3 regions of the Dorea sp. YH-dor226 genome follow, and region 2 is predicted to be linked to each of the others. Evidence: riboswitches for the same ligand, from Rfam matches in the RefSeq annotation. Region 2 holds a riboswitch; each other region holds the start of a gene.
What was found. A riboswitch is a leader RNA that binds a small molecule or an ion and turns the genes downstream of it on or off. The one in region 2 is predicted to bind thiamine pyrophosphate.

Region 1: another riboswitch for thiamine pyrophosphate. It lies ahead of thiS (sulfur carrier protein ThiS); the one in region 2 lies ahead of thiC (phosphomethylpyrimidine synthase ThiC).
Region 3: another riboswitch for thiamine pyrophosphate. It lies ahead of thiM (hydroxyethylthiazole kinase); the one in region 2 lies ahead of thiC (phosphomethylpyrimidine synthase ThiC).

The regions. Positions count from the first base shown of each region.
Region 1 is NZ_JBDOHS010000011.1:10,879-21,610, forward strand. It holds gene ABE547_RS10330 (DUF6323 family protein) at 1-510, shown strand, start outside; gene fliB (flagellin lysine-N-methylase) at 613-1,758, shown strand; gene ABE547_RS10340 (M18 family aminopeptidase) at 1,798-3,150, shown strand; gene crcB (fluoride efflux transporter CrcB) at 3,144-3,509, shown strand; gene ABE547_RS10350 (DUF2971 domain-containing protein) at 3,521-4,390, shown strand; gene ABE547_RS10355 (hypothetical protein) at 4,666-5,547, shown strand; gene ABE547_RS10360 (thiamine phosphate synthase) at 5,674-6,312, opposite strand; gene thiH (2-iminoacetate synthase ThiH) at 6,340-7,554, opposite strand; gene ABE547_RS10370 (thiazole synthase) at 7,568-8,344, opposite strand; gene thiF (sulfur carrier protein ThiS adenylyltransferase ThiF) at 8,370-9,014, opposite strand; gene thiS (sulfur carrier protein ThiS) at 9,020-9,217, opposite strand; TPP riboswitch at 9,422-9,529, opposite strand; gene ABE547_RS10385 (nitroreductase family protein) at 9,651-10,442, shown strand; gene ABE547_RS10390 (hypothetical protein) at 10,471-10,732, shown strand, end outside.
Region 2 is NZ_JBDOHS010000017.1:429-11,160, reverse strand. It holds gene ABE547_RS12370 (DUF2804 family protein) at 1-1,902, opposite strand, end outside; gene ABE547_RS12365 (FAD-dependent oxidoreductase) at 1,802-3,355, opposite strand; gene ABE547_RS12360 (ferritin) at 3,486-3,998, opposite strand; gene ABE547_RS12355 (hypothetical protein) at 4,102-4,617, opposite strand; tRNA gene ABE547_RS12350 (tRNA-Trp) at 4,836-4,906, shown strand; gene ABE547_RS12345 (ECF transporter S component) at 5,142-5,780, opposite strand; gene coaBC (bifunctional phosphopantothenoylcysteine decarboxylase/phosphopantothenate--cysteine ligase CoaBC) at 6,016-7,218, shown strand; gene thiC (phosphomethylpyrimidine synthase ThiC) at 7,269-8,573, opposite strand; TPP riboswitch at 8,711-8,819, opposite strand; gene ABE547_RS12330 (aminotransferase) at 9,044-10,330, shown strand; gene ABE547_RS12325 (GNAT family N-acetyltransferase) at 10,431-10,732, opposite strand, start outside.
Region 3 is NZ_JBDOHS010000002.1:44,024-54,755, forward strand. It holds gene glmM (phosphoglucosamine mutase) at 1-1,172, opposite strand, end outside; gene ABE547_RS02030 (phosphoribosylaminoimidazolecarboxamide formyltransferase) at 1,370-2,548, opposite strand; gene ABE547_RS02035 (IMP cyclohydrolase) at 2,560-3,273, opposite strand; gene ABE547_RS02040 (DUF3841 domain-containing protein) at 3,379-3,990, opposite strand; gene cytX (putative hydroxymethylpyrimidine transporter CytX) at 4,178-5,356, opposite strand; gene thiD (bifunctional hydroxymethylpyrimidine kinase/phosphomethylpyrimidine kinase) at 5,359-6,180, opposite strand; gene ABE547_RS02055 (HAD family phosphatase) at 6,262-6,915, opposite strand; gene thiE (thiamine phosphate synthase) at 6,912-7,553, opposite strand; gene thiM (hydroxyethylthiazole kinase) at 7,540-8,361, opposite strand; TPP riboswitch at 8,433-8,545, opposite strand; gene ABE547_RS02070 (MATE family efflux transporter) at 8,588-9,976, opposite strand; gene greA (transcription elongation factor GreA) at 10,007-10,510, opposite strand.

The DNA of each region.
Region 1 (10,732 bases), on a different contig from region 2:
GCGCGGGTGATGGAGTGTAACCGCCATTCGGAACAATTTGGGCTTGCGCTGACTGAAGAACAGGCGCAGGAGCTGATGGTTCACAGAAAAGATACACTGAAGGAGAATCGGAGAGTGGAATTCGGGGAAGGAATTCTGCCGCAGATTATCGAGAACTTCTGCGATTCTCAGTACATAGACAGCAGCACTTATGTGGAAACGCTGGGAAGATTGCAGGAGATCTTTTATCATTATAAAAATGAATCGATGGATGAACTGACGGATCAGGAGCTGCTGGAATTCATGCGGCAGCAGTTTGAGGAGGTATGTTTCGGAGATCTGGAATATCTGGAGAGCACTTGTCTGGAGCGATATGCAAGGAAGATCCGGGAAACACATGCTGATACATTTTACAAGGGATTGCGGGATGAGTATCGTCTTCATGTGACAGATAATGAATATCAGAACCTGTCCGAGGAGAGCAGATGGGATTATGAATTATATCGTGCAAGTCTGGAAGATATGGAGTAAATGGATGTTTCTGTGATATAATCATAGAAAATATGATTGCAGAAGATGTGACTGTAAATGATGCGATTGTAATGCATGTGGCTGCAGAAGGGAGAAGATACTTTGTTATATACGATACCGGATTATTATCATCAGTTCCAGTGCGTGGCAGATCGGTGTGAGGATACCTGTTGTGCGGGCTGGCAGATTGTAGCAGATCGGAGAGCGCTGGAGAGATATCGAAAGGTAAGAGGGCCTTTCCGAAAAAAGCTTCGAAGTTCTGTGGACTGGAAGGAGGGGACTTTCCGGCAGTCTGAAGATAAGAGGTGTGCATTTCTGAAAGAGGATAACTTATGTGAGATGTATACCGAACTGGGGAAAGACAGCCTGTGCAGAACCTGCAGACGTTATCCCAGGCACGTGGAGGAATTTGAAAATGTCAGAGAGATCACGTTGTCGGTTTCCTGTCCGGAGGTGGCGAAGATTCTGCTTGCAAAGAAAGAGCCGGTGAAGTTCCTGTCGTATGAAAAAGAGGGCGAAGAGGAATATGAGGATTTTGATCCATTTCTGTATTCGGAGCTTCTGGACGGGCGGGATCTGATGATCCGGATTCTGCAGGACCGGAAGAAACCGCTGGATCTGAGAGCCGGTCTGATCCTTGCGATTGCACATGATATGCAGGTGCGGATCAAAAAGGGAGAGATATTCTCCTGTCAGGAGGTATTGGAACGGTATCAGACGAAAGCGGCGGAGGCATATGTTCAGAAGAAGGTTCAAGAGGCTCAGAGCAATGAAGAACAGCAGTTTCGCTATGTCAGACAGATGTTCTGGAATCTGGATCAGCTGGAACGTCTCCGGGACGACTGGGAGCCGTATCTTCGGGAAGCGGAAGCCCTGCTTTATCGGAAGGGACAGAAGCATTACCTGGAGGTTCGGAAAGAATTTTCTGACTGGATTGGCGTACACATGCCGGAATGGAGTGTACAGTGTGAACAGCTTCTGGTTTACTTTCTCAGTACTTATTTCTGCGGGGCAGTGTATGACGGAAGAGCCTATGCGAAAGTGCAGATGGCGGTGATCAGCGTACTTTTGATCCGGGAACTTCTGGCGGCGCAGTGGCTGAAGAATGAAAAAATGCTGGAGATGCAGGATGTGGTGGAGACTGTGTATCGGTATTCCAGGGAGCTTGAGCATTCTGATCCGAATCTGAATCAGATGGAAGAGATGATGGAAGAGCAGCTGGTGCCGATGTTCTGGAAGCAGATATAAAGGGCATATGAATGACAGGTGACAGAAGGGAATAGATATATGGAAGAGAATAGAAATTACCAGACAGAATCAGACAGAGAGAAAAATCGTGAAACGGTTCGGCAGTTATTTGAGTTTATTACGGCAAGTCCAAGCCCGTTTCATGCAGTACAGAATATGAGGCAGAGGCTGGAGGCAGAGGGCTATCAGCAGCTTTTGGAGAGCCGCAGCTGGGAATTACAGGAAGGCGGCAGATATTATGTGACCAGAAACGGATCTTCGATTCTGGCATTTCGGATCCCGAAGAAAGATTTCCGGGGATTTCAGATTATGGCAAGTCACAGTGATTCCCCGTCTTTTAAGATCAAGGAACATCCGGAGATGGAAGTGGAAGGACAATATGTGAAGCTGAATGTGGAGCGTTATGGCGGGATGCTCTGTGCACCATGGTTTGACCGACCGCTTTCGGTGGCGGGAAGACTGGTGGTGCGGGAAGGCAGTCGTCTGGTGACGAAGCTGGTATCTGTGGACCGGGACCTTGTGATGATTCCGAATCTGGCAATCCATATGAACCGGGAAGCCAATGATGGTTATAAATACAATGCGCAGAAGGATCTGCTTCCGCTCTATGGAATGGGATGTGAAAAGGGAACTTTCATGAAGCAGATTGCAGAGGCGGCCGGAGTATGTGCAGAGGATATTGTGGGTAATGACCTGTTCCTGTATAACCGGATGGGAGGAAGTATCTGGGGAGCAGAGGAGGAATTCATGTCCATCGGTAAGCTGGATGATCTGCAGTGCGCGTTTGCGTCCCTGCAGGCATTTCTGACAGCAGAGGATGGAGACAGTATCCCGGTACATTGTGTCTTTGACAATGAAGAAGTCGGAAGCGGTACGAAGCAGGGGGCGGCATCTACATTTCTTCTGGATACACTTCTTCGTATCAATGAAGGTCTCGGCCGGACAAACGGACAGTATCATCAGGCACTGGCTTCCAGCTTTATGTTGTCCGCGGATAATGCACATGCGGTTCATCCGAATCAGGCGGATAAGGCATGTCCGACCAACCGCCCGTATCCCAATGGCGGCGTCGTGATTAAATACAGCGCGAATCAGAAGTATACCACGGACGGAATGGCGGCAGCGGTATTTACCAGGATCTGTGAAGCTGCGAAGGTTCCGTATCAGACATTCCTGAACCGTTCGGATCTGCCGGGTGGTTCAACTCTTGGCAATATTTCTAATACGCAGGTGGCGCTGAATACGGTGGATGTCGGCCTGGCACAGCTTGCCATGCACTCACCGTATGAGACCGGCGGTGTGAAAGATACGGATTATCTGATCCGTGCGGCCAAGCAGTTCTATCAGACTTCTGTTGTGGAAGAAAGCGAAGGAGTATATAAGTTATGGTAAATTGTATATTTGTGGGACTGGGCGGTTTCATCGGGGCAGTATGCAGGTATCTGATCGGTCTGATTCCGATGAAGGCACAGCCCGTATTTCCTGTGAAAACATTTCTCATTAATATCATAGGTGCATTTGCAATTGGCCTGATCGCAGCGCTGGCAGCGAAGAATTCATCTGTGGATCCACATCTGATTCTGTTTCTGAAAGTGGGTATCTGCGGCGGATTTACAACATTTTCTACATTTGCATTTGAGACGACAGATCTGCTCCAGAGTGGAAATACAGGGGTCGCACTTACGTATGCGGTTCTGAGTGTCGTGTTGGGAGTGCTGGCGGTGTTTGCAGCACAGGTTCTGGTGAAATAGGAGGAGAGAAAATGGCGAGCAGACAGGTGAAACTTACACAGGCAGAACCGGGAAGTATTCTGTATCATTATACAAAAAGCAATGGAATTAACGGAATCGTGAATCATAATTGCTTCTGGGCAACGAAGAGTGATTTCTTGAATGACCCGGATGAATTTTCATATATTACGCGGATTATTGAAGCCGTCTGCGAGGAAAATATCAAAAAAGAATCTCAGAAGAAAATGTTCCTGAGAGACGTGCTGGAGGAGGCGGTATTCCTGGCAGGCGGTAAAAACAAGGAATACTTTGTGCTGTCATTTTCCAACTGCAGGGACAGTATCACCATGTGGTCTGAATTCGGCAGCAAGACCGGTTATAATATCGGACTTGACAGCGAGAAGATCGTGCAGCGTATCGGCGAGGCAAATGTCATCGATTATCATGGGTTTGTTATCTATGATTCCGAACAGCAGAAAAGACTGATTCGCAAGATCATCAGTGATTACCTTCCGGAGCTTTTTCAGACACCTTTTGAAAGGATTCTGGAAGCCGGAGAGAAGAATCCGGAAGATCCGGTCTATCGGAAGGCCTGCCGCAAATTCCAGAAGATCGCAGCCGTGTATGCGATGTTTTTCAAGCATGAAGCCTTCAAGGAAGAGCAAGAATACCGGTTTATCTTCAAAAAGCAGAAAGGTACAGAGGTAAACTTTCGTGAAAAAGACGGATTTATGATCCCATTTATCAAAATTCAGCTAAGTGAAGAGAATCTTCCCGTCAAAGAGATCATGGTGGCACCCCAGAATCACATCGATCTTGCGAAAAAAGGCATGGAATATATGATGAAAAGCAAGGGATATCGTGTTCCCGTTCATCTCTCAGATATCAAGCTGAGGTATTAATTTCGTTTTGCAGATCCTGGGAATGAGTATGAATTTCAGTGAGAATAAATAAAAGTTATAAAATAAATAAAATATACTGGTAAGTTTATAAAAAGTGTGTTATAGTATATTTCAAGCATTACATTTCTAATTTCTAGGCGGAGACGCATCTGATATCATCTGTAATATCTAATAAGAAATCTCAATGCTTTTCAGACAATAATAGCAAAGGGGTTTCTGGTGCGATTAAAGTGCAGGTTTCATTTAGAGCCCCGAATAAAAAGGAGGGCTCTTGAATGACCGAAGTAAAAAAAACAGCTGTGAAACGAACCTATAAAGCCAGTGTGTTTGAAATGGTGTTTAGAAATAAAAAGGAATCACTGGGACTTTATAATGCAGTCAATAATACAAATTATACAGATCCGGAACAACTGGTAATTAACACATTAGAGAATGCTATTTATATGTCTATGCATAATGATGTTTCTTTTATTATTGATTCCAGATTGTCGCTATATGAACATCAATCTACGTATAGTCCCAATTTACCGTTGAGATATTTGTTTTATATTTCAGATTTATATTCTTTAATTACAAAGGACAGCAACTTTTATGGAGAGAAAAAAGTGATGCTGCCGACACCGAATTTTATTATCTTTTTTAATGGTACCAGGAATCTTCCAGAGAAAATGGAATTAAATTTGTCTGATTTGTATGAAATCCCGGATAAAGATCCTGCTTTGGAGTTGAAAGCGGTTCTGTTGAATATTAATCCGGGGAAGAATGAAAGATTAAAGGATGCGTGTAAGACGCTGAAAGATTACGCAGAATATACCTGGCGTGTAAGGCAGTATGCTGAAAAGATGACATTAGAAGATGCAGTGGATCAGGCAATTGCCGAGTGTATTCGAGAGGGAATTCTGGCAGATTTCCTGTCAGAGAACAGAGCGGAGGCGAAGTCGGTGAGTATTTATGAATATGATGAAGAAAGGCATATGAGACAGACGAGAGAAGAGGGCTGGGAAGAGGGGAGAATGTCTGCAATAAAAAAAGCAGTTCAAATCTGTAAAGATCTTGGTGTAGATCGGGAACATGCGGTTTTGCAACTTGCACAGAAATATGAATTGACACAGCGAAAAGCGGAAGAATTAGTGGACGAGTGCTGGAAAAGGGAATAAAAAGCCTGCGTAATAGTACTTATCGCCTCTGAGACATGTCGCTTCCCACAAGAAAAATCTGTTTATGAAAACCTTGATTTTTCCTGTGAAAAGTGTATATTACCCAGATGAATTTCTTGTATATTCTCAAAGTTCCATCATTCCGGACATAATGCAGCCTCCGGCGGCACCGCAGTCCTGGATCTCAGCGAACTGAGCCTTATCCGGTTTCATTCCCCCGATTGCATAGACAGGGATATCAACTGCCTGACACACACTTCGGAGAAAGTCCAGTCCTCTCGGCGGCAGGCCTTTTTTACAGTCGGTTGCATAGATGTGTCCCGCGGTGATATAAGTGGCACCGAGTCGTTCTGCTTCGACTGCTTCTTCGATCGAATGAACGGAAGTCCCAAGCTGCGAGAAGGAACTTATAGGTACCTCCGGCTGCTTTTTGCACTCCCGAAGCAGTGGAAGCGGCAGGTGGATCGATGTGCAATGCAGCTCCAGCGCTGTCTTCCAGTAAGTATGGAGAATGCACGGCACCTGATAGGATCCGCAGATCCTCATGACCTGTTCTGCAAGAAGGGTGTATTCATCCTCCGACAGGTCTTTTTCCCGCAGGATCAGCGCCTGCGGATGACACTGGCAGATCCGTTCGATCTGTTCCGGAAATGGCCGCCGGCAAAGATGTCGGTTGCTGACGGCAATTACCCGATGAAACAATGTCTGATCGTATTTAGAATCCGATGCGGCATTTTCGTTCTTTTGGTTACTGTTTTTATCCATTTCATTTCCTCGTGCAGTTCTCATATTTTATACATAGATATAATCGCTCATGACCGGCTGCAGGTTGTTCGAAAGAAGTGCCTGATATACCTCATCTACAGATCTACCATCCGAAATCTCGAACTGATCATCTCCCTTTTCTTCAATATCATCTACATGACTGCCGATTCCGGTGCTGACACCCGCAGAGATCTTGGTAGCTGCAATGTTGACCAGATTATCACGCACACGGGCACATTCTCTGGTGGACACGGTGATGCTTGCAAATGGCATAAAGAGCCGGTAAGCACATACCACTTGGAGAAGCTGTGGCTCATGAACGTCCATTGGATTGATTCTGTCATTGTTGATGATTGGGCGCAGTCGCGGACAGGAAAATGCAATCTCTGCATGTGGGTATTTTCGCTGCAGGAGATATGCGTGATATCCGGTAGCGAATGCATCTTTTCGAAAATCATCCAGTCCCAGAAGTGCACCGAAGCCAACGCCTCGCATACCGCCTCTGATCGCACGTTCCTGTGCATTGACACGGTAAGGAAAGATGCGTTTGTGCCCTGCCAGGTGCAGAGTTTCGTATTTGTCCGAGTTGTAGGTTTCCTGGAATACAGTGACATAATCAGCACCGCATTCGTGAAGATAGGCATATTCATCGGAATTGACCGGATAGATCTCAAGGCCGATGACTTTGAAGTATTTCCTTGCAATCCTGCAGGCTTCTCCAATGTATTCAACCGTAGATTTGATGCGGCTTTCTCCTGTCAGTATCAGGATCTCCTGAAGCCCGGTTTTTGCGATTGCAGCCATTTCTTTTTCGATTTCATCAGGCTTTAACTGTGCTCGGTTGATCTTGTTGTGGCAGTTGAAGCCGCAGTAGATACAATAATTTTCACAGTAATTGGCAATATAGAGCGGTGTAAACATATAGATACTGTTGCCGAAGTGTTTTCGTGTCTCAATTCTTGCTGCCTGTGCAATGTCTTCCAGAAGTGGAAGTGCGGCAGGAGAAAGGAGGGCGGCAAAATCTTCCGGTGTCTTCGCGTCATGTGCAAGTGCACGTCTGACATCCGCTTCTGTATATTTGTCGTAATCATACGCATCCATGGCAGAGATTACCTGATCCATGATATCGGATTCCAGAGCTTCCATTCCGGGAAGATAGGTCATATGGTCGATGCGGTTCTTTTTCTGATCTTCCAGAATTTCTTTATTTAAAATGCTTTCATTGATATGTTCCTTTTCCATGAATGAATGCCTCCTAATCCTGTAAAAATCCAGTCAGTGGAGAAGAAGCACTGGCGCCTTTTTCGATGGTGCGACCCAGACCTGACAGGTAAGCGCTTCTTCCGGCTTCGATGGCTTTCTTAAATGCTTCGGCCATGACAGGAATGTCACCGGCGGTTGCGATCGCTGTATTGGCCATGACTGCAGCTGCACCCATTTCCATGGCTTCACATGCCTGAGAAGGGCGACCGATGCCCGCATCTACAATGATTGGAAGGTCAATCTCATCGATCAGAATCTGAATGAAATCCTTTGTGCTAAGACCCTTATTGGAACCGATCGGAGCACCAAGCGGCATGATGCAGGCAGCACCGGCATCGCGGAGTGCTCTTGCAGCATTCAGATCCGGATACATGTATGGCATCACAACGAAGCCTTCTTTTGCAAGGATTTCGGTTGCTTTGATGGTTTCATAATTATCCGGAAGCAGATATTTGGAATCGTGAATCACTTCAATTTTTACAAAATTACCACAGCCGACTTCACGTGATAGTCTTGCGATACGTACCGCTTCTTCTGCGTTTCTTGCACCGGAAGTGTTCGGGAGCAGAGTGACATTGTCCGGAATATAATCCAGAATATTGGCAAGTCCGCCTTCATTGGCGCGACGAAGAGCTAGAGTGATGATCTGCGTCTCCGCTTTTTCAATACATGCTTTTACCAGCTCCAGGGAGAATTTTCCGGAGCCGAGGATAAAACGAGAGGTGAATTCGTGACCTCCCAGGATCAGTTTGTCTTCGTTTTGGTTCATAATAATTACCTTCTTTCTTGTGTTGTTATATATCTTCTTCGCCCAGGATCAGGCGTGTGATCATATTTGCCTCATGGGAGGCACAGATGGCAACTCTCGGGGCCATCAGACCGTTCCCCCGGGAGGGTTCCGTAACCTGATCTCCGCACAGGTAGAAGTTCTTTGTGATTCTTCGGGTGCGGATTGTGTTGCTGCTTTCGTATCCGGCCATTCCGGAGGCTGATACCAGCTTTTTCTCCGGGAAATGTTCCAGAATGCCATTGACCAGCATGGCTTTTGCCTCGGGATTGTCAAATGCCTCGCAGATAATATCATTTTCCCGGAAAAGATCTGCCAGGTTCTCTTCTGTTACTTTTACACAGTCGGTGTGGATATCCAGATAGGGATTGATGTCCAGAAGCAGGGATTTCAGCGCGTCTGTCTTGTATAATCCAATATGCCGGGTAAAGTACTGCTGTCGGTTCAAGTTGGTAATATCTACCACATCAAAATCAATCAGATGCAGGTGACCGACCCCGATTCGTGCCAGAGAATATGCGATGTTGGAACCAAGACCGCCAAGTCCGGCGATCGCTACATTTCCTTTGGAGAGAAGCGACTGTATCCTGGGACTGTGGCGTTCATTCAGTGCCGCGTTGATCTGTTCGCGGGTAAGTTTCTGTTCTGTCATGACTTCTAGCCTCCTCCTACAAAGCTTACGATCTCCATACTGTCTCCGTCCTTCAACATGGTGTCAGAGTACTGGTATTTGGGGAGAATCTCGCCGTTTAATTCGATTGCGATACGATTGATCTGATATTGGTTCTGTGCGAGATAATCAGAGACTGTCATCGGTAATTCCAGAACAGTTTCACGTCCGTTAATGGTAACCATAGATGTCCTCCTTTCTGCAGATTAGCAGTTAAGTGTTTCAGTTTATACCGTTGCAGGTAGAAAAAAGAGTTCACGAAGTAATACACCCGTGGTGGTGCACCCCTTCATGAACTCTCGTTCACTCTCAACTAATCCGGTATTAAAATGTAAACTCCTGGTTGGAATCACCAGTAGATGATACAAAAAGGGAGATACCAAAGTACCTCCCGCAATTTCTCTACGTTCCTACGTTGGCATTATCCAAATCAGGTATATGGGTCGAAGTTCTCAACTTCCTCTCAGCCTAGTACATAAGCTCCCCTGTTCAATTTACATGTTTAAGTATAAAAAGATTATGAAGAAATGTCAATCTTTATTTAGAAAATCTGGAATTTGTTGTAAAATAAAAATAACTGACAAGTTATTATTCATGGAAAGAAAGGAATGATGTGAGATGATAAATATAAAAAAAGAAAAATGTATTGGATGTGGAGCCTGTGTAAAAGACTGTCTGGGGAAAGCAATCAAGTTGATTGACGGTAAGGCGGATTACGTCCGTAACTGTATGCATTGCGGGCATTGTGTGGCAATCTGTCCGGTGGGTGCAGTTTCCATTCCGGGATATGATATGGAAGATGTAGAAGAGTACGAAAAAGATACCTTCACAGTTCAGCCTGAGAACTTCCTCCGTGCAGTAAAGTTCAGAAGAAGTATCCGAAATTTTAAAGATGAGCCGATTGAGCGGGAGAAGATGGAGCGGATCCTGGATGTTGGACGATACACACCGACGGCAAAGAACCGTCAGGAATGCCGTTTTATCTTGGTCCAGAATCAGTTGGAAGAATTTAAAGAACTGGTATGGAAAGAGATGCCGAATATTGTCGAGAAACTTAAAACAGACAATCCGGAGTATGCAAGAGTGTTTGAGTTGTTTTATCTCAGACATCAGAAAGATCCGGGAGAAGATGTATTTTTTTTCAACTCGACTTCTTTTCTTGTGATCGCATCCGAGAATCCGCTGGATGGAGGACTGGCAGCGGCCAATATAGAAAATATGGCAGTTGCAGAAGGTGCGGGAGTTCTGTATAACGGATATATGATGCGTGTGATCAAAGCAAGTGATACATTACAGGAATGGCTTGGGATTACAGATACGCCTGTCTCCTGCTGTATGCTTCTGGGATACCCGGCAGTGACATATCGGCGTACTGCACCTAGAAAAAAGAAAAACATAGAATGGAAATAGTTGATTCATTGGAAAGGAGGAATTTTCAATGAAGAAAGTGATGAAAACCATCGCTATCATGAGTATGTTACTGACAGTACTGGTGCTGACAGCGTGTTCTTCAAAAGAGGAGGAAGAGCAGGGAGTCAGTGAAGAAGCACAGAAGATTATTCAGACAATCATGAACTGTCCGAATCCGGAATTATATGACTCGTCTTTAGCCTATGTCATTGGTGACAATGTGGAAGACGCACAGCCGGAGGAACAAGAAATACAGGAAAAATGCGAAGCAATACGGGAGAACTGGGAAA
Region 2 (10,732 bases):
TGCAAAACACATCACATCTTTCATTTCAATCACTCTGCCATCATCCAGCACTGCTTTCCCGCTCATCCGTCCGAATACCTGATGCTGATCTGTCAGGATAACCAGAGCCGACGTTCTGGCTGCACGATCCAGAACCGGCGTAAAGTCCATTTCAAATCTTCCGTCACTGGAAGTAAATTTCCATGGTTTCATATAATCATTTTCCGGAATATGAAATGTTACGTCATCCAGTTTATGTGCTTTTCCATCATAAAATAACATATTTTCTGACGCTGCTTCCGTATTGCCAAAACCATATCCGATATTAAAGCCGAATGGTTTTCCATCCACTCTCGTATTGCCGGATCCCCAATACCATCGATTATCATATGTCCACACGCCTCGTCCCCAGTCAAGTGTTCCAAAGTCACTCTCTTTTGAAAATTCATATGTTTTTCCATCAAAAGTCATGGTTCCATATGCCGGCATGCAATTGATCTTCTGATTGTAATAGAATGCCGTCTTTTTCTCTTTCCAGGGAGTTGCAATCACCATCGTATCCATCTTCGGCTGTTCTAAAGTAATATTACAGGAAAATGTCTTTCCCTGATAAAAATTCCTGAAATTACACAGGATCTGTCTTTTCCCATCCGTAACCAGAAAATCCATATGCAGACGCTCATCCCGATAAATCGTATCTCCATATTCAGAGGATGCAGGAAGATGAAACTTGCCCATCGGGAACGGATTCAGTATGGTCTCCGTATGTTCCCACCCTTCCTTAAAATTCAAAAGAGAGACCGACTGCAGACCGATATATCCGTCATCTGATATCGTAAATGCCCCGGCAAACTCTTCGTTCATTACCAGATAATAATCCCATTCTTTAATTCGAAATCTCCTGGCTTTAATCTGTTTCCTGTCATAGATCTGTACCTGACTTCTGGACCATCCAGGCTCCCGCAGACTGCCGTTTTCATCCAGAAGCGGCTGTCTCGTCTTCACTTCATGATTTCTCATATTTACACCTCCCGGTTGTTTCCCATTATAACATTGAAAATGCAGAGAATCTATCCCTGCATAAGATTCTCTGCATTTTTCTCCTTTTCCAGATCTTATTATTCCTTTTTCCTTCACATCATCTTCAGCTTTTTCTGATATTTTTCCTGCCAACTTTTTCCTTTCCTGTTCCTTTTCTCCTTCCTGTGAAGTATTGACTGCAAGATCCCGATACAAAAATGTATCTCTGAGATTCCAGATGTTCAAAGCTGCTTCCAGCATCTGTTCCAGAAGCTTTTTCGCCTCTTCGTATCGTTCTTCCCGGATCATAATCTGTGTTTCAATCTGACGTTTGTCGATCGACAACCGATCCGGAAGCGTCTCGAGAAGTTCCCTCGCCTCCTCATATCGTTCTCCTGCCATGTACTTGGACGCCAGCATAAAAGAAGCTGACGCTTTTGCCTCTCCTTCTCCCACCCTGGAAGCCCTCTCGTAAAATTTCTCAATTCTTTCTTCATAATAATGCTGATCTTCCGCAGGATCTGGCAAGCCATATATCAGACGTGCACCATCCAGAAGAACAGCGATCTTCTGGATAAAAACTCCACAATTCGGATAGTTCCGTATTTTTTCTTCACCCATGCAGAATCCGCTTTTAAATCCATTTTTCTGGATTTCTTCCATCATCTGATTGCAGAATGTATCCATCTCTTTTTCTGTCATTTCTTCCTCAAAACACAGCAGTGTATTCAGATCTGTTTCCAGAAGCCGTGCGATCGGCGAAAGCAGTGAGATATCCGGATAACTTATCCCTTTTTCCCATTTATTGACTGCAGGGGCAGATACCCCAAGATAATCTGCTACCTGTTCCTGTATATATCCTTTTTCTTTTCTCTTCTCTCTGATAATATTCCCGATTGGCATTTTGTATTCTCCCGTTTTCTGTATTTGATATAAATGTTAACATTACATCCAGAAAAGCTTTTCTTTGATTATATAATTCCTTTTGTGCCGGTCCGTTCAATATATTTCCGAAACGATCAAATCCCGAACCATGACAGGGACATTCCCATGTTGCTTCATCCGGGTTCCACGCAAGCCTGCATCCAAGATGCGGACATCGCAAAGACAATTCTATCTCCTGTTCCGTAGTCTTCCATCTTACCGTTTTCTCAACCGCCAGCAACTCCCTGCACAGATTTCCGGCTGTGATCATACTATGTTTTGCAAATTCCTTTCCCATTGCATTGGAGATACGACGTTGTGGCGAATAGATCTCTTGATTTACCACTGTTTTACCGGTAATCATATCCGATATGATTCTTGCACCTGCCAGGGCAGAAGTCATGCCCCATTTTCCAAATCCCGTGAGCACATACCAGTCTTCTGCCCTCTTCTCAAATCTTCCGATATAAGGAATCCCATCCAGCGTCATACAGTCCTGTGCAGACCAGTGGGCTATTTCTTCGCATTCCGGCCACCATTCTTTCGCTTTTTTCTGCAGCAGATGATACTTCCCTCCCTGTGCATTCCCACCTGTCCGATGTTTTCCTCCTCCAAACAACAGATACTCTCCTTCATTTCGAAATGAATATCCATCTTCTTCCACACCAAGATAATATCCCTCGAATTGTGCTGCATTTTTCAGCGCCAATACATAACTTCTTGACTGATACATCCGTGCAAAATAATATCCGGGAATATTTACAAATGGAAAATGGCATGCAAATACAACATTCCTTGCCGTAACAGTTCCTCCCGAAGTATATAGTCTTGTCTCACCTTCTCTGATCCTTTCCACCTTATATACCCTTGAATTTTCATAGATCTTGATTCCTTCCAGAATTCCTTTCAGAAATCTCAGCGGATCAAACCGTGCCTGATTTTTGAACTCTGCTGCCTGTCTGACCGGAAAAGGGAGCTCACACGTTGTCTTATATTCCGCATCAATCCCCAGTTTTTTCGCAGACTCCACTTCCAGGTCCAGCCCCATATCCTTTCTGCAGGAATACAGGTATGCGGAACATCTCGTAAAATTACATTCTATCTTTTTATCTTCAATGATTTTCTCATATGCATAGATTGCCCATTCATTCCATCCTGCATACATTCTGGCCCGTTCTATTCCGTAACACCGGATCAGACGCTGATATATCATATTATGCTGTGATGTTATCTTGGCTGTCGTACCGGCAGTCTGACCTGACACAATGCGGTCTGCTTCCAGCACAGCCACCTGAACCCCCTTGTCTCTCAGAAAATATGCTGTCATCAGGCCTGCGATACCTGCACCAATTACAATCGTATCTACGCAGACATCCTCCGTAAGCGATTCATATTTATTAAAATCTGTTATTCTGTTCCATAATGTGTCCATATCCTTACCTCCGGACATAGCATATACAGAAATCGCCCAATTTAACCAAAAAAATGGAGAATCGCTCAGACTCTCCATTTTTATTCATTCTTAATCCACCAGCTTCTTTACCAGCTTTTTCACTTTTTTCTTACAAAACCAGTGATGGTGCTGTGTAGACTCTTGCTCCAAGTTCACTGTCCAACATATACAGGCTCTTCGGATCATCTCCAAACAGCTCAAACTTCTTTACAAGATTATCCGCATTGTTCTCCTCTTCACCCTGCTCTTTTACAAACCAGTCCAGGAACTGCATGGTACGGAAATCCTTTATCGAATATGCTGCATCATAGATATTATGAATCAGGCCTGTTACATACTGTTCATGCTTCAGCCCTTCTGCCAGAATTGCTTTTGCACTCGTCAGTTCGACTGCCGGTTTTTCAATCGTTTCCAACGTTACCTTTTCACCATTATTCTGAAGGTACTGGATAAACAGCATTGCATGGTCTCTTTCTTCCTGCGCCTGAATCTTATACCAGTTTCCGAATCCATCCAGGTTTATATCATAATAATAATTTGAAAAATCCAGATATAAATATGCGGAATAAAACTCCTTATTCACCTGGTTGTTCAATAATTCTACTACTTTTTTATCTAACATATGTAATCTCCTCCTTACGAAAATATGCTTTTTTCATATTATACGCTTATGAAAACTTAGTTTCAATCCTTCTTAAAAAATTAGTTTTTTTCATATTATGAAATTATGAAAGAATCATTTTTTCAAATTCCTTTTTAATATAATCACATGTTGGCTTTGTCCACTGCGTGCCTTCCAATCCATTTTCAGATTTGATCAGCTGCAGAGCAAAGAGTAATGCATCCAGCACTTCCTTGTTTTCCAGATTCTGCAGATTGGAGACAACATATTCCTTCGCCTGCCTCGGTTGGATCCCCGCTCTTTTACTGAGCATTCTGCAAAAGGATTCAAAAGAAATGATCTTTTCTCCATATTCCCAGAAATGATCCTCGTATTTCTTATACTTGTCTATATATTCCTGTATCATATCTCTTGCTTCCGTATCCAGACTATATCCGAAACGAATGGCAATCTCTTCCAGTTCCCTCCAAAATGAAACATCCACTGCTGAATAATCAATATTAATCCGAAAACAGCCCCCTGTTTTCTGTATCTCCTTCTGAAAATCATCCTCCCAGGTCGGACATACCAGCATCTTCACGCCATTCACGATTCCACCCTGTATTAATTTTTCTTTCATCTGTACTGCCTCCCTCTGGCCTGGATCTTATCTTACAGGCCAGTTAACAATTTTATCAATGGTTTTTCTTCCGGTGATTAACTCCTGTTTCATTATAGCATTGTCTATAAAATATTGCAAAGGTGGTTCATTTTCACATTTTATAAGATTTTTTCCAAAATAGGATTGACAAACCATGGTCATATATGTTATAAATATCTAGTGCGACAGGCATACACAGGGGATTGGTCAAGTGGTATGATAGGGGTCTCCAAAACCTTTGGCGGGAGTTCGATTCTCTCATCCCCTGCTCGCAAAGTCTCAGAAATGACGTAAATTCGGCGTTTCTGAGATTATTTTTTATTCTGTAATATTAATTCAAATCCATAGCAGCTTTTCTCAAACCCATATATTTCATAGAATCTATGGGTCTCTTTCCTTTTCCTTTTTACAATATCCAAAATCTTAAAATATAAAAAAAGGCAAAGAGCATCTTTCCCGACGCGTCTTCGCCTTTTTATCATATTATATAAAACATTTCTCGACTAGATAGTACCGATATTCATTCTGCGGAATACTCCAATCAGCACTTTTCCAACTGCAAGTACCAGAATAGCAGCTGCGATTGCCTCCGGAATACCCGATGCGGTTACCGTGCCCATAACCAGTCCCCATACTGCAGTAATCGCTACCTCTTTTGCCTCTGCATACTGCTGTGCAAACAAGAGGTAGATGCTTCCCATGACTGTTATCGTATTTACCATGGATCCTGCAAATCCAACAATCGGAAGTGCAATCGTCTGATTCACTTTCAGCTTGTTAAGTAATATCCACAACCATCCTGCCGCAACACCGATCAGAACTCTGCATCCTACAGAGATCCAGATTGCCTTTATTGCTCCCACAATCCCTGTTGTGCTCATAAACGGTGAGAATGCAAAAGACAAAAGTGTCGGCGCCATGGTGTTACTGATCAAAGAACAGATACCAAATACCGCTCCCAGAATCGCTCCTGCTCCCGGTCCCAGTAAAATTGCTCCGATAATGACCGGAATATGTACAGTTGTCGCCTTAATTACCGGAAGCTGAATCATGCCAAGCGGTGTATTCGCAAGGACAATGATAATTGCCGCCATAAGTGCAACACTGACCATCCAACGAGTGTCGTGCTTCTTTGTTTTCATAATTTCATTTCCTCCTTGTTATCATTCCTGTTATACAGGATACAATACAATTACCGGGTCATTATATCATTCCACGTCTTTTGTAACAAGTATAAAAATGGATACATGATATCTTTTTCATTATTTTCGCAACTCCTGACAGTAATTCTTGCAAGATAATTCAAAAAAAGCTATAGTGTTAGTACAAGTCATTAACCTGAATAAACTGAACTATATGAAATGAGGATATCGAACTATGTTAAAAGGAAAAACAGTCCTTCTTGGAGTAACCGGCGGCATTGCATCCTATAAAAGTGCCTCTTTAGCCAGTCTTCTGGTAAAAGCAGGTGCCCAGGTACATGTCTTAATGACAGAAAATGCCAAAAATTTTATTAACCCGATCACTTTCGAAACTCTGACTGGACATAAATGTGTTACAGACACCTTTGACCGAAATTTTGAATTCAATGTCGAACATGTGGCTTTGGCAAAAAAAGCCGATCTGGTCATGATTGCACCTGCAACTGCCAATGTCATTGCCAAACTGGCGCATGGGATCGCTGACGATATGCTGACCACTACTGTACTTGCATGTCGCTGTCCCAAGATCATCGCTCCGGCTATGAACACCGCCATGTATGAAAATCAAATCACACAGGATAATATGGATCTTTTAAGAAAGTACGGCATGGAAGTAATCACTCCTGCCTGTGGTCACCTTGCCTGCGGAGACACCGGTGCGGGTAAAATGCCGGAACCGGAAACTCTGATTCAATATATCTACCGGGAACTTGCACATAAAAAGGATATGAAAGGATTGAAGGTTCTCGTCACTGCAGGCCCAACACAGGAATCTATCGATCCGGTCCGCTATATCACCAATCATTCTTCCGGTAAAATGGGATACTGTATTGCGAGAGCCTGCATGCTGCGCGGCGCAGATGTTACACTTGTCAGTGGCAGGACTGCACTCACTCCGCCCATGTTTGTAGATGTTGTACCTGTAATATCTGCAAAAGATATGTATGAATCCGTCACTTCCAGAAGTAATGATATGAATATTATTATTAAAGCTGCTGCTGTGGCAGACTATCGTCCGGCTTCTGTTGCAGACGAAAAAATGAAAAAAGCCGATGCTGAACTCTCCATTGCGCTGGAACGTACAGATGATATCTTAAAATATCTTGGCGAGCATAAAACTTCCGGTCAATTTCTGTGTGGTTTTTCTATGGAAACGCAGAACATGCTTGAAAATTCAAAAAAGAAACTTGTAAAGAAAAATCTGGACATGATTGTAGCTAACAACCTTAAGGTAAAAGGAGCCGGATTTGAGACGGATACGAATATCGTAACCATGATCACTCCTGATTCTGTATGTGAACTTGAATTAATGAGTAAAGAAGACGTGGCATTTCGCCTGACAGATAAGATTCTGGAATTAATGGAGCCCCAAAAATAACTCTGATATAAGAGCAGGGAACAACATTATTTTGCCCCCTGCTCTTAGTTTTACAAAATATCTATATGTTCTCCTGCAAGTGCTTTATTCATACTGCGGACTGCGCAGAATTTCCCGCACATGGAACATGTATCATCGTACTCTGGTTTCCGTTCATTCCAGATTCTCTTCGCTGTCTCAGGATCCATCGCACATGCCCATTGTGCTTCCCAGTCAAGCACACGTCTGGCATCTGCCATCCGGTCATCGATTTCTCTGGCGCCTCTGACACCTTTTGCTATGTCAGCTGCATGAGCTGCAATCTTTGAAGCAATAATCCCCTGTTTCACATCATCTACATTGGGAAGCGCAAGATGTTCTGCCGGTGTCACATAACACAGAAATGCAGCTCCGGAAGCAGCCGCGATTGCTCCTCCTATTGCAGAAGTAATGTGATCATAACCCGGGGCAATATCTGTGACCAAAGGCCCAAGTACATAAAATGGAGCTCCCTGACAGATGGTCTGCTGTATCTTCATGTTCGCCGCAATCTGATCCATCGGCATGTGTCCCGGACCTTCCACCATAACCTGCACATCTTTCTCCCATGCACGTTTCGTGAGTTCTCCCAGACGAACCAGTTCTTCAATCTGACAGACATCAGAAGCATCCGCAAGACATCCCGGACGGCATGCATCTCCCAGAGAAATTGTTACATCATACTCCCGACAGATATCCAGAATCTCGTCATAATATTCATAGAACGGATTTTCCTCCCCAGTCATACACATCCATGCAAACACCAGCGAACCTCCTCGAGAAACGATATTCATCTTTCTCTTATGATTTCGTATCTGATCAATTGTCTTTCTGGTAATTCCACAATGCAAAGTCACAAAATCGACTCCATCCTCAGCATGCAAACGTACTACATCTATGAAATCCTTTGCTGTCAGCGTGTCCAGATCTCTTTGATAGTGAATGACAGAATCATATACCGGAACAGTTCCAATCATTGCAGGACATTCACTGGTTAATTTTCTTCGAAATGGAATCGTATCTCCATGTGAAGACAGATCCATAATTGCATGCGCCCCCATATTAACTGCCTCCATTACTTTTTCCATCTCAACATTATAATCCTTACAATCTCTGGATACGCCCAGATTCACATTAATTTTTGTTCTGAGCATGGAGCCTACACCTTCCGGATCCAGACACTTGTGATTCTTGTTTGCACAGATGGCAACTTTGCCGGATGCAACCAGCGGCATCAATTCTTCTGTCGTCATCTGCTCTTTTTTTGCAACAATCTCCAGTTCTTTTGTTACGATTCCCTTTTTTGCAGCTTCCATTTGTGTTGTGTACTCTCTCATTTGTTTACTCCTTTCTCTACTACATATATAATAAATGAGATTTCCCTGCGGCATGCACTTTTCGGAGGGGTACATCTGTCGAAAACGACAGAAAAGGCTGCTGCAACGCACTCGCATTACAGCAGCCAGAAATAATTCTACAAAACACTGTATATCCCTACGTTGGCATTATCCAAATCAGGTTATGGGTCAAAGCAACACAGCTTACTCTCAGCCTACTTTCCGTAAGCACCCCGTTTTTACTGTTTTATTATACAATACCATGTTCTGATTTACAACTGCAATCTTCTTCCCCATTGCTTTCAAAAAAGATCATTTTTGCATATTTTTTAACATGATATTTCATTTTTATTTAAAGAATCGGCAAAAATTTGATTTTAATGCAATAAATTTGCAAGAACCCATTGACGAAATGTCAAAATATGATAGAATATTAAAATTGAGTGGAATATATTATGGAGGATAGAACATTGGCTGCATACGAAGAATTATCTAAAGAAGAATTATTACAATTGAAAAACGATCTTGAAGCACAATTTGAAGAAATAAAAAGACAGAATCTGAACCTTGACATGTCAAGAGGTAAGCCGTCTGCGGAACAGTTGAATCTCTCTATGGAAATGATGGATGTATTGAGAAGTGACTCTGACCTGATATGTGAAGAGGGTGTCGACTGCCGTAATTACGGTGTCCTGGATGGAATCAGAGAGGCAAAACAGCTTCTTGCAGATATGATGGAGGTTCCGAAAGATAATATCGTTATTTTTGGAAATTCCAGTCTGAATGTCATGTATGATACAATTGCACGCAGCATGACTCACGGTGTAATGGGAAGCACTCCGTGGAGCAAGCTTGACAAAGTAAAGTTCCTCTGTCCTGTACCGGGATATGACAGACATTTTGCTATTACTGAATATTTTGGAATTGAGATGATTAACGTACCTATGACATCTACCGGACCGGATATGGACATTGTAGAAAAGCTGGTAAGCTCTGATCCTGCAATTAAGGGAATCTGGTGTGTTCCAAAATACTCTAATCCACAGGGAATCACTTACTCAGATGAAACGGTTCATCGTTTTGCCGCATTAAATCCTGCAGCGGAAGATTTCCGAATCTTCTGGGATAATGCATACGGTATTCATCATTTATATGAGGATAAACAGGATTATCTGCTTGAAATCTTAATGGAATGTAAAAAAGAAGGACACCCGGATATGGTTTATAAGTTCTCTTCTACTTCCAAGATTAGTTTCCCCGGTTCCGGAATTGCTGCAATCGCTGCATCTGATGCAAACCTTGCAGAAATCAGAAAACAGATGAAGATTCAGACAATTGGACACGATAAAGTGAACCAGTTAAGACATGCAAGATATTTTAAAGATATCCATGGTATGGTACAGCATATGAAACGTCATGCAGACATTATGCGGCCGAAATTTGATGTTGTTCTGGAAACACTGGAAAGTGAACTCGGAGGTCTTGGAATCGGCAGCTGGCTTGCACCACGTGGCGGATACTTTATCTCCTTTGATTCTTTAGAGGGGTGTGCAAAAGCCATCGTAGCAAAAGCAAAAGATGCCGGACTGATCATGACAAATGCCGGTGCAACTTTCCCGTATGGAAAAGACCCAAAAGACAGCAATATACGAATTGCTCCGTCTTATCCGACACTGGAAGAATTAAAAACAGCAGTCCAGGTATTTGTATTAAGTGTAAAATTAGTAAGCATTGATAAAATCCTGGAACACAAATAAATATTCTGATATAGAAAATCCTTCGTATGACATTAGCCATGCGAAGGATTTTCTATAATGTATCAAACAAACAAATGATCCAAGAAATTCCAAGCTGCCGCTATCTTTCTAATTCTTTCACATAATGAATATCACAAGCAAAATGCTCTGTCTTCACCAGAGAATTGCATGTCCTCTGAAATCCATACTTTTCATAAAATTTTTGAGCAGCTGTCATATTTTTCATCGTTTCTAAATAACAAGTCACATAATATTTCTTTGCATAATCCAATGCAATCTTGATCAGAGAGTGGGCCACCCCAGTTCCTCTTGCATGCGGAAGGCAATACATTTTCTGTAATTCACAAACATCTTTCACTCCGGTAAGCGGACCGATTCCAACTCCTCCTGCTATTCGTCCAT
Region 3 (10,732 bases), on a different contig from region 2:
TTTACTACTTCCGGATTCTCACGTGCGGTCTTCTTATCTGCCACACGGACATTCTTCAGAAGCTGCGGATAGATCGTCACTTCTTCTGCAAGCTTTGCGAGGCTTATCTTTTTCTCCAGAATGACTTCCATGATCATGAGAGAGGTCAGGATCCCGTCTCCCGTCGTTGCATGTTTGCTGAAAATGATATGACCAGACTGTTCACCGCCAAGTGAATAGTTATTCTGAACCATATTTTCATATACATACTTATCACCGACAGCAGTCTTCTCATACTTCAGTCCGACTTTATCGCATGCCTTGTAAAGGCCCAAATTGGACATGATCGTTGTAACGATTGTATCACCGTTCAGACGTCCGTTCTCTTTCAGATACTTGCCACAGATGTAGAGAATCAGATCACCGTCAACAACATTTCCATTCTCATCAACAGCAATACATCTGTCTGCATCTCCGTCAAAAGCAAATCCTACATCCAGATGATTATCTTTTACGTACTGCTGCAGAACCTCAATATGTGTGGAACCACAATTCGTATTAATATTCGTTCCATCCGGCTCGCAGTTAATCACATACGTCTTTGCTCCCAGTGCATCGTATACACTCTTTGCAATGGCAAATGCACTTCCGTTGGAACAATCAAGCCCGACCTTCATATCTTCAAAAGAACGAGTTGCAAGTGAGATCAGATAACCGATATAACGGTTTCTTCCTGCTGCATAATCTACAGTACGGCCAATATTCTCCTTCTTAGCCAGCGGAAGTTCTCCCATCTCTCCGTCAATATAACTTTCAATCTTTGCTTCGACTTCTGCTTCCAGTTTATGCCCTTTTCCGTTGATTACCTTGATTCCGTTATCATAAAACGGATTGTGGCTTGCAGAAATCATGATTCCACAGTCAAAATTCTCAGTTCTTGTTACATATGACACACTTGGTGTTGTTGTTACATGAAGCAGATAAGCGCTCGCACCGGATGCTGTAAGACCTGCAACCAGAGCATATTCAAACATATAACTGCTTCTTCTTGTATCTTTTCCGATGACTACTTTTGCCTTATGATCCTGTCCGTAATACCATCCAAGGAATCTTCCCACCTTGAATGCGTGTTCTACTGTTAATACTTCATTTGCTTCTCCACGGAACCCATCCGTTCCAAAATATTTACCCATATTGATTAATCTCCTTTATGCAGTTTAACACATCTGCCGATTTTTTTGCACAATCAGCATCTACACCCTATCTATTATATATGCTTTTTCCACAATATACAACCCATAATACATCAGATACGGGACTCGTGTTCTAATTACAGAGGGTGCAGTATTCACACCTGCACCCTCATATCTATTCTGAGACTTTCTGAACTCTAATGATGGAACAGACGGATTCCGGTAAAGGACATCACCATTCCATATTTGTTACATGTTTCAATTACATTATCATCTCTTACAGATCCGCCCGGCTGTGCAATGAATTTTACACCACTTCTGTGTGCACGCTCAATATTATCACCAAACGGGAAGAAGGCGTCTGATCCAAGAGCTACATCTGTCATCTGATCCAGCCATTCTCTCTTGGCTTCTCTTGTAAATACTTCCGGTTTTTCCTTGAAGATCTTCTCCCATGCTCCGTCTGCCAGTACATCCATATAGTCCTCTCCGATATACAGATCGATCGCATTGTCTCTGTCTGCACGTCTGATGGAATCCACAAACGGAAGATTCATTACCTGCGGTGCCTGTCTCAGCCACCAGTTGTCTGCCTTCTGTCCTGCCAGTCGTGTACAGTGGATTCTGGACTGCTGTCCCGCACCGATACCGATTGCCTGTCCGTCTTTTACATAACACACAGAATTGGACTGTGTATACTTTAAAGTAATCATGGAAATCGCCAGATCGATCTTTGCCTGTTCTGTCAGATCTTTATTCTCTGTTACGATATTGGCAAAAAAGTCATCATCGATCTTCAGTTCGTTTCTTCCCTGCTCAAATGTAATTCCGAATACATCCTTATGCTCCAGCGGCTCCGGTACATAATCCGGATCGATCTGGATCACATTGTAATTACCGTTCTTTTTCTGCTTCAGGATCTCCAGCGCCTCCGGCTCATATCCTGGTGCAATCACACCATCAGACACTTCTCGCTTGATCAGTTTTGCAGTATCCACGTCACATACATCAGATAAAGAGATAAAATCTCCGAAAGAAGACATACGATCTGCTCCTCTGGCTCTTGCATATGCACTGGCAAGTGGGGATAATTCTCCAAGATCATCCACCCAGTAGATCTTGGCAAGTGTATCGTTTAATGGAAGTCCGACTGCGGCACCTGCCGGTGATACATGCTTGAATGAAGTTGCTGCCGGAAGTCCCGTTGCTTTCTTAAGCTCACTTACCAGCTGCCATCCGTTAAATGCATCCAGGAAATTGATGTATCCCGGTCTTCCGTTCAGTACCTGAATCGGAAGCTCCTGTCCGTTAGCCATATAGATCTTTGATGGTTTCTGATTTGGATTACATCCATATTTTAATTCTAATTCTTTCATGTCTGATCTCCTTACTGATTCTTATTTACAATCCTGGTTTCGTATGTGCCTGTTGCAATATCAATATAACGAACAAATAATGACACTTTGTTGTCTTCATTCAAACTGTTCCATAACGTCTCTGTGAAAGCATCCATATCATCCGGAATCGCAATCAGTTTCGGTTCCCCTTCAAAGCTCGGAAGAGGATTGCCGTCACACTGATAGGTATGAATAAAATGGCCCTCTCCTGCTGCCGGATTCTCATACGCAAATGTATAGCGATTGCAGCTCTGCGGGTTTCCGTTATTACTCTTCAAAATTGACATGGCATAATTGTAGTTTCCTTTTTCAATATGCATAATACCTGAGATCCTTGGTGTATAATTCGGACCATCCGGTTCAAATTCTCTGCTTCTCAATGACTGTTCAAAAGTCATCTGCCGGTCCATGCCTTCATAGATCGTATCTGTCTGGTCTCCATTTGTTACAATTGTCTTATTACCCAATACGCGTACCGGCGCATAGATGATAAGACTTGGGTCTGTCAGCTTTGACGGATCATATGCCTGCGTACGGATTCCCTCTCCGTCTTCCACAAAGATCCGATTACGGCTGTTCTCACTTCTTCCCATGATAAAATATGCTGTCACCGCTTTGGTTCCGTCCGCGCTTTTTCCTATGATGATTCCGCGTCCCGGATAAGAGTTACTCTGCAGTTCTTTCTCAATTGATAACATTTCCATGAATACGTCTCCTTTTCATTGGTATTTTGACCTGTTATTCTATTATATATAATATAGATACGTTTTTCCAGTCATAATTTGAAGTTATGACATAAACTCCCCATGTTATGTATCACAATCTTTTTTCTCTCCGACCGTTTCTCCCGGCCTTACGATCCGTCTGACCCACTCTTTCCTGATCTCCCACAGATTGCCGCATACATTAAAGATGGTCCATTCATCAATCTCAAACGCACGCTTCCAGCTTTCCCGAATTCTTTTTACTTCCTCCGGATACATCCCCTTATATCTTCCTTCAAAGAATTCAAATCCATTTACCACCCCAAGCTCTTTGAGATGTTGCTTATATGCTTTTTCATCCTCCGCATCCTTCGGAAGATAGATACGGTTCAGCACATAGTCCCATTTTACATCATCAAAGTATATGATCTGATCTTCCGGAACTTCCAGTTCATACACTACCGTTCCCGGAATCGGCTTCAGACAATTCTCCACACTGATGGAGCACCAGATTGGTGCATGCACATCCTCCGGCTTAGGCACCCTCTTTGCCGCCTCTTGTGTAAACCAGTCATAACTTTCCATAAAAAGCGGAGCAATATCCCCAAAATGCATCTCCACATAGACACGGTGATTGATAATCCTTCCGTCTCGTTCCAGCTGATACAATGTCTTATCGTTCTGTCTTGTATACAGCTTTACCATCTTCTGATTCATCCGTTCCCCTCCTGTCTGACGTCCGTTTTCTGTTATTTCCAGATTATCAAAAACCGAAAGAAAGAGCAAGTCTTCTGCATCACTTATCCGCAAAAGGTCAATTGCTTGATTCTGAATTTCAAAAGATTTAATATAATTAAAAAGTGCAGATCCATATATGATCCGCACTTTTTCTCTTTATCAGAAGTTATCCCTGCACATCCTTTTTTGTACATCTGTCTACGATCAAACAAAGAATGATGGTAATCAACATATCCGGAAGAGTATTCCCAACCGGCATATCAACATGCATGAGGAAGCGATATACAACAAATCCAATCACCCATACTGCCATATTGGGGATATTTACGGTTCTACTGCTTGCGTCCTTCTTAAGCAGGAAGAAATCTGCAATCTGAATTGCGATCATCGGTGCAAATACAGAACCGATCAGATACAGAAAGTCTGTAATGTTATCCATAGGGTATATAATTGCCCCGATCGTTCCGATGACCGTAACTATGACAGCAATATACTTTCCATTCCAGACTGAGACAATAGACTCACTGGATATTCCGGCAGAATATGCATCCAGAAACGTTGTTGTAACCGTAGAGAAAACGATAATCAAAAGTCCTGCGATTCCAAGTCCCGCTTTTACCATAATCTGCGCAATATCATATTCTCCGGTATAGATTGCGGCACCCATACCGATCACATACATCCAGCTGCTGACGATTCCATATGTAACTGCACTGACAGCCGTTGCCTTTACCGGCTCTTTTGCCTCTCTGGTATAGTCACTGATCAGCGGAAGCCAGGATAATGGCATTGCCACAGACAGCTCCACTGCCGCACCGAACGTCATACTTTCGTCTGATGCAACTCCGACTGCACCACCGCCAAAAAAGATGACTTTACACAGGATAAGTGTCAGAATGAACAGTGCTGTCATTGCTACCACATTTACCTTTCCAAGATTCGTAATGCCAATCAGGATCCAGAGAATGATCAGTACACCGATCACCAGACACCAGACCCATCTGCCGGTGCTGATCACTCCGTCTGCTGCCAGTGCGCCGTCATAGATCATAATTGCAGTCCATCCGACCAGCTGAAGTACATTCAAAACAGAAAAGAGCAGACTTCCTTTCTGTCCGAAGCTCATCTTTACCGTTTCCATTGCGCTGCGTCTTGCCTTTCCTCCGATCACACCTGCGAGAAACAGCATGATACATCCGATCACATGACCCAGAACAATTGCAAGAAGTCCTTTTCCAAATCCCAGCGGAGCCAGATAGGTTCCTGTCAGTATCTCCGCAATGGATACTCCTGCACCAAACCAGATCAGGCCATTTTCAAAGATAGAGGTACGCTTTTCTTCCATCATTAACGTTCCTCCTTTTCGTCGCATAATTGCGTATATTTACTGCTGATATCAAAACCATGATTCATCGGACCGCTTCCTTGTCCCAGATCAAGCATCGCACCGAGTGCACCGGAAATATAGTCCTTTGCGCGCTCCACAGCCTCATCCAGACCATATCCTTTTGCAAGATTTGATGCAATCGCACTGGAAAGTGTGCATCCGGTTCCATGTGTGTTCGGATTATCAATTCGTTTACCATAAAACCACTGATATGCCCCATTGCGATACAACAGATCATTCGCATCATTCAACTGATGTCCGCCTTTACATAATACCGCACAATGATAAGTCTCACTGATATACTTCGCAGCGGATATCATATCATCTTCCGTTTTTACATGCATTCCCGACAGAACTTCTGCCTCTGGGATATTCGGAGTCAAAACCGCCGCCATCGGGAGCAGGTATTCTTTTAATGTAGCGATTGCCTCATCACTGATCAACTTGGATCCACTGGTCGCTACCATAACCGGATCAACCACAATATTCTTTGCATTGTAACTTTTTAGTTTCTTTGCAATCATTTTGATTAACTCACTGGATGAAACCATTCCAATCTTCACTGCATCCGGATAGATATCTGTAAAGATACAGTCCAACTGTTCTGCCAAAAATTCCGGAGTCACCTCCATGATTCCTGTTACGCCGGTCGTATTCTGTGCAGTCAGGGCAGTGATCGCGCTCATGGCATACACACCATTCGTGATCATCGTCTTGATATCTGCCTGGATGCCGGCGCCTCCGCTGGAATCGCTTCCAGCGATTGTTAATGCTGTTCTCATAATCTCTACTTCCTTTCGTCTTTCGCATTAATTTTATAAAGCGACATAAGGTGGTGCCCCCAATCTGCCGCATGTAGACCGTCAGATCTCTTTCCAGAAATCTTCAGCCATCCGCAGATCTGCATAATAACGATCTGCAGTTTTCTTTATCTCTTCCTGATCGTCATCGCTGAACCTGTCATATACAGCTACCGTATGGAATCCGGCTTTTTTTGCTGTCCGGATCGCATGCAGCACATCTTCAAACACACAGGTATCCCCTGGCTTTGTTCCCAGATACTCTGCAGCTTTCTGATAGACAAGCGGCTGACTTTTTCCGACGCCCACTTCGGAACAGGTAAAGATTCTTTCAAAATAATGTGCAATCCCAAGTCTTTGGAATGCCGCGTCGATATGATCTCTTTCACTTGAAGTAGCAATCACCATCGGGATCTTTCTTTGCCTCATCTCTTCCAGAAATTCCTCCACGCCATGCTTTAGAGGCGCTTCATAATAATAAAAATCCCGAACTGTATGAAGGACTCCTTCTATTATCTGATTCACGCTCTGACTCAGATGGTAATTCTCTTTCATATAGCAGGCAGCTTCTTCCACCGTCATCGGGAACAGAAGTTTACTTAATCCTGGTTCCGGCTCGATCCCCTGATTCTTAAGGTAGCGGACTCCCACCTCTTCCCAGATCTCCATGGAATCCAGAAGTGTTCCGTCCACATCAAATACAGCTCCTTTTATCATGCTTCCACCATTTCTTTTGTCAATAATTTTAATTCTTTTGTCGCGTTTTTTATATCTTTTTGTGCGAATATTGCACTGATTACGGCAATTCCGCATATTCCGGTGCCCGCAAGTTCTGAAACATTTTCCTTACTGATACCACCAATTGCAATCACCGGAATGCTCACAGCATCGCAGATCGCTTTCAGAGTCTCATGACTTACGTCTGCTGCATCCGCTTTGGAATCTGTATGAAAAACCGCTCCAACACCCAGATAATCCGCACCTCTTTTTTCTGCCAGTAATGCCTGCTCAACAGTCTGTGCAGATACTCCGATGATCTTATCCGGTCCAAGCTTTGCACGGACATCTCCGGCTTCCATATCACTCTGTCCCACATGGACACCATCCGCATCCATTGCCAGCGCAATATCCACATTATCATTGATCACAAAAGGAACCTGATAGCGTCTGCATAATTCCTTGATCTCTTTTGCCTCTTCCAGAAACTTCTCTTCATCCAGTTCCTTCTCTCTCAGCTGTACGAACGTTGTCCCGCCTTCCAGCGTCTTCTCCACCTGGCTGTAAAGAGTTTCTCCATTCAGCCAGTGACGATCTGTCACTGCATATAATAGCAGGTCCTTCTTATCGCACTTCATATTTCGCACCTTCTTCCAGCGTTCTGGCATCCATATTGTAGATTGCGTCAATAATGCGGTTGCGGTATGTTGAATTACCGTCACCTTCCTGCATTCTGCTCCATCCGATCTCTCCTGCCAGCCCCATCGTACATACAGCTGCCGCTGCTGCCTCCAGCTTATTCTGAGGATTTGCCACTACAAATGCCGTCATCATACCCGACAGCTGACATCCTGTTCCGGTAATTTTGCCCATCTCCGGACGACCATTGCGGATGACGAAGCACCGGTCTTTGTCACCGACCAGATCAATTGCTCCGGTAATCGCCACGATGCATCCTGCTTTTTTCGCAAACTCTTTTACGAATGCAACAGCGCTGTCAAGGGTATCTTCCGTTACTGCATCGGCTACATCCGCATCTACACCTTTTGTTGTTCCACTTCCCTGTACCAGCGTCTTGATCTCTGAGATATTGCCTCGAATCACATCGAACTGAATCTCATCCATTAATTTTATGGCTGTACTGGTACGAAGTGCACTTGCTCCGGCACCAACAGGATCCAAAAGGACAACATGTCCCAGTTCATTGGCTTTCTTTCCCGCCACAAACATTCCTTCGATACTTCTCTGATCTAAAGTTCCAATATTGATATTCAATCCTCCACAGATCGATGTAATATCAGCCACATCCTCCGGCTCATCTGACATGATCGGACTTCCGCCGCAGGCCAGCAGCACATTCGCAACGTCATTTACCGTCACATAATTCGTAATATTATGCACCAGTGGTACTGTGCTTCTTACATTTTCAATACAATTTCCCAGCATCATCCATTCCTCCTTATTTGCTTTTATTATTTGAGTTCAAAAAACGGATATGCCGTCACAGGCATATCCGTCATTCCATACACGATATTTCCCTACGTTGGCATTATCCAAATCAGGTCTATGGGTCAAGGCACATTCAGCCTACTCTCAGCCGGATCATGTACCGGCTCCCCGTTCTGGTTCATATACAGTATTCATTATACTACTTCTGAGACATTTTGCAAATTCATTCTGATATTTCTTTCGAATTTAGCGTTTCGCGGTTTTCTGTTTTTATTTTTCTCGTCCGGATAAAATAATAAACAATCAGCAGTATCATGGATGCGATTCCGGAGATCGGATAAGAGAGCATCACAACCTCCAGCGTATGATGCTTTGGAAGCACCAGAAGTATCCACGGAACACGCACCAGGAAAACACCCGCCAGATTGATGGCAGTCGGTATCGCTGCATCCCCCAGTCCTCTGAGCGCCCCTGAAGGGATCTCCATAAACACAAATAAAATATAGATCGGGACAAGGTAATGAATCATATATACACCGATATCAATCACATTTCCATCCGTTACAAACAGATGGAACATCGGCCGGCAGAACCAGAGGAGCATCATCTGTGCCGCACCGCAGACGATCAGCGCCAGACCCAGGCATATTTTTATACTTTGGAAGACACGTTTCATCTTTCCCGCTCCATAATTCTGCCCCACAAACGTTGTGACAGTCGCTCCAAATGCGCTGCAGACCGTCCAGAAGATCATATCCATCTTATTATATGCGGCCCATGCCGCTGCTGTATCCGTTCCAAAACTGTTGATAGCAGTCTGCAATATGATGCCGGTTACCCCGGAAATACAAAACTGCAGCCCTCCCGGAAGTCCTACCCGAAGTTCTTCCCATAAAATTTTCCTGTCAATCCCGATCCTTGCCGGTACCAGTTTCATATCAGGATAAGAATTCATCAGTGTGTTCGCGACAATCAACGCACAGACAGCCTGTGATATGACAGTTGCAATCGCCGCTCCTGCAATCCCCAACTGAAAAAACACTACAAAAACTACATCCAGCACAACATTCAGCACACTACAGACGATCAGATAGTAAAGCGGACGTCTGGAATCACCGACGGCTCTCATGATTGCTGATCCCATGTTGTATGTGAGCGTCGCAATCAATCCCAGGAAATAGATCCTGAGATATATAATCGAATCCGTCATCACATCGCCCGGTGTCTTCATTACTTCAAGAATCCATGGCGTGATACACCAGCCAATCACCGCCAGCATCATGCTGATCACGATTGAAAATGCATATGCTGTATGCAGACTTTTATGTAGTTTTTCCAGATTTTTTGCTCCAAAGTACTGAGAGATGATCACTCCTGCACCGGTAGAAAGTCCACTGAAAAAGTATACTACAATGTTCGTAAGCATTGCAGCCGATCCCCCTACACTGGCCAGAGCCTGTTTCCCCACAAACCGGCCAACAATTGCTGCATCCGCCACATTGTATAACTGCTGAAAAACCGTTCCCAACGCAATCGGAATAAAGAAAATCAAAACCTGTTTCCAGATCACTCCTTCTGTGATCGGGTTAGTTTGTGATAATTGTTTTTTCACTTTATTTTCTTTCCTTTTCTTTTTTACATACTAATATTTTCTGATCGTATCGTTCGAATCATCCGTAGATTTATCAATCCGCTTAATAGTCACATAATATCCGTTATTTCCATTTGTGTTCACAAACACACGGTCTCCGACTTTATGTCCCTTGATTGCCTTCCCAAGCGGGGACTCAATACTTATGAGCCCCTGCAGCGAGTTTCCCCGAATACTCGTTACCAGACGATAGGTTTCCAGTTCATCATCATCTTCAAAATACACATCAACCGTATTATTAATTCCAACCTCATCCGCGTTGGAGACATCCGACACAATCTTCGCATTCTTCAGCATTTTTTCCAGATAACGAATCCGGCTCTCATTCCGGTTCTTATCCTGTTTTGCAGCCTTATACTCAAAATTTTCACTCAGATCCCCCTGCGCTCTGGCTTCTTTCACAGCCTCAAGCTCTCTTTTGCGGACTACAAGCTTACGATATTCAATCTCTTCCTTGATTTTCTCCACATCATTTTTTGTTAACTGTTCACCCATAACATACACTCCCTTGTCTGAATCATAGTATTGTCTGTTGGATATTGTAACTCAGGCGGGGTGAAATTGTCTATGGGGACGGAGGATTTTTAAAAATCCTCCGTCCCCATAGACAATTTCACCTGTCCCTTTTTAATATTTTCTGAAATGCATATACAATTCTTTTTCGATTTTTTCTTATATAATCTATTTCTTTTGTCCAAAAACCCAGAATTTACGCCA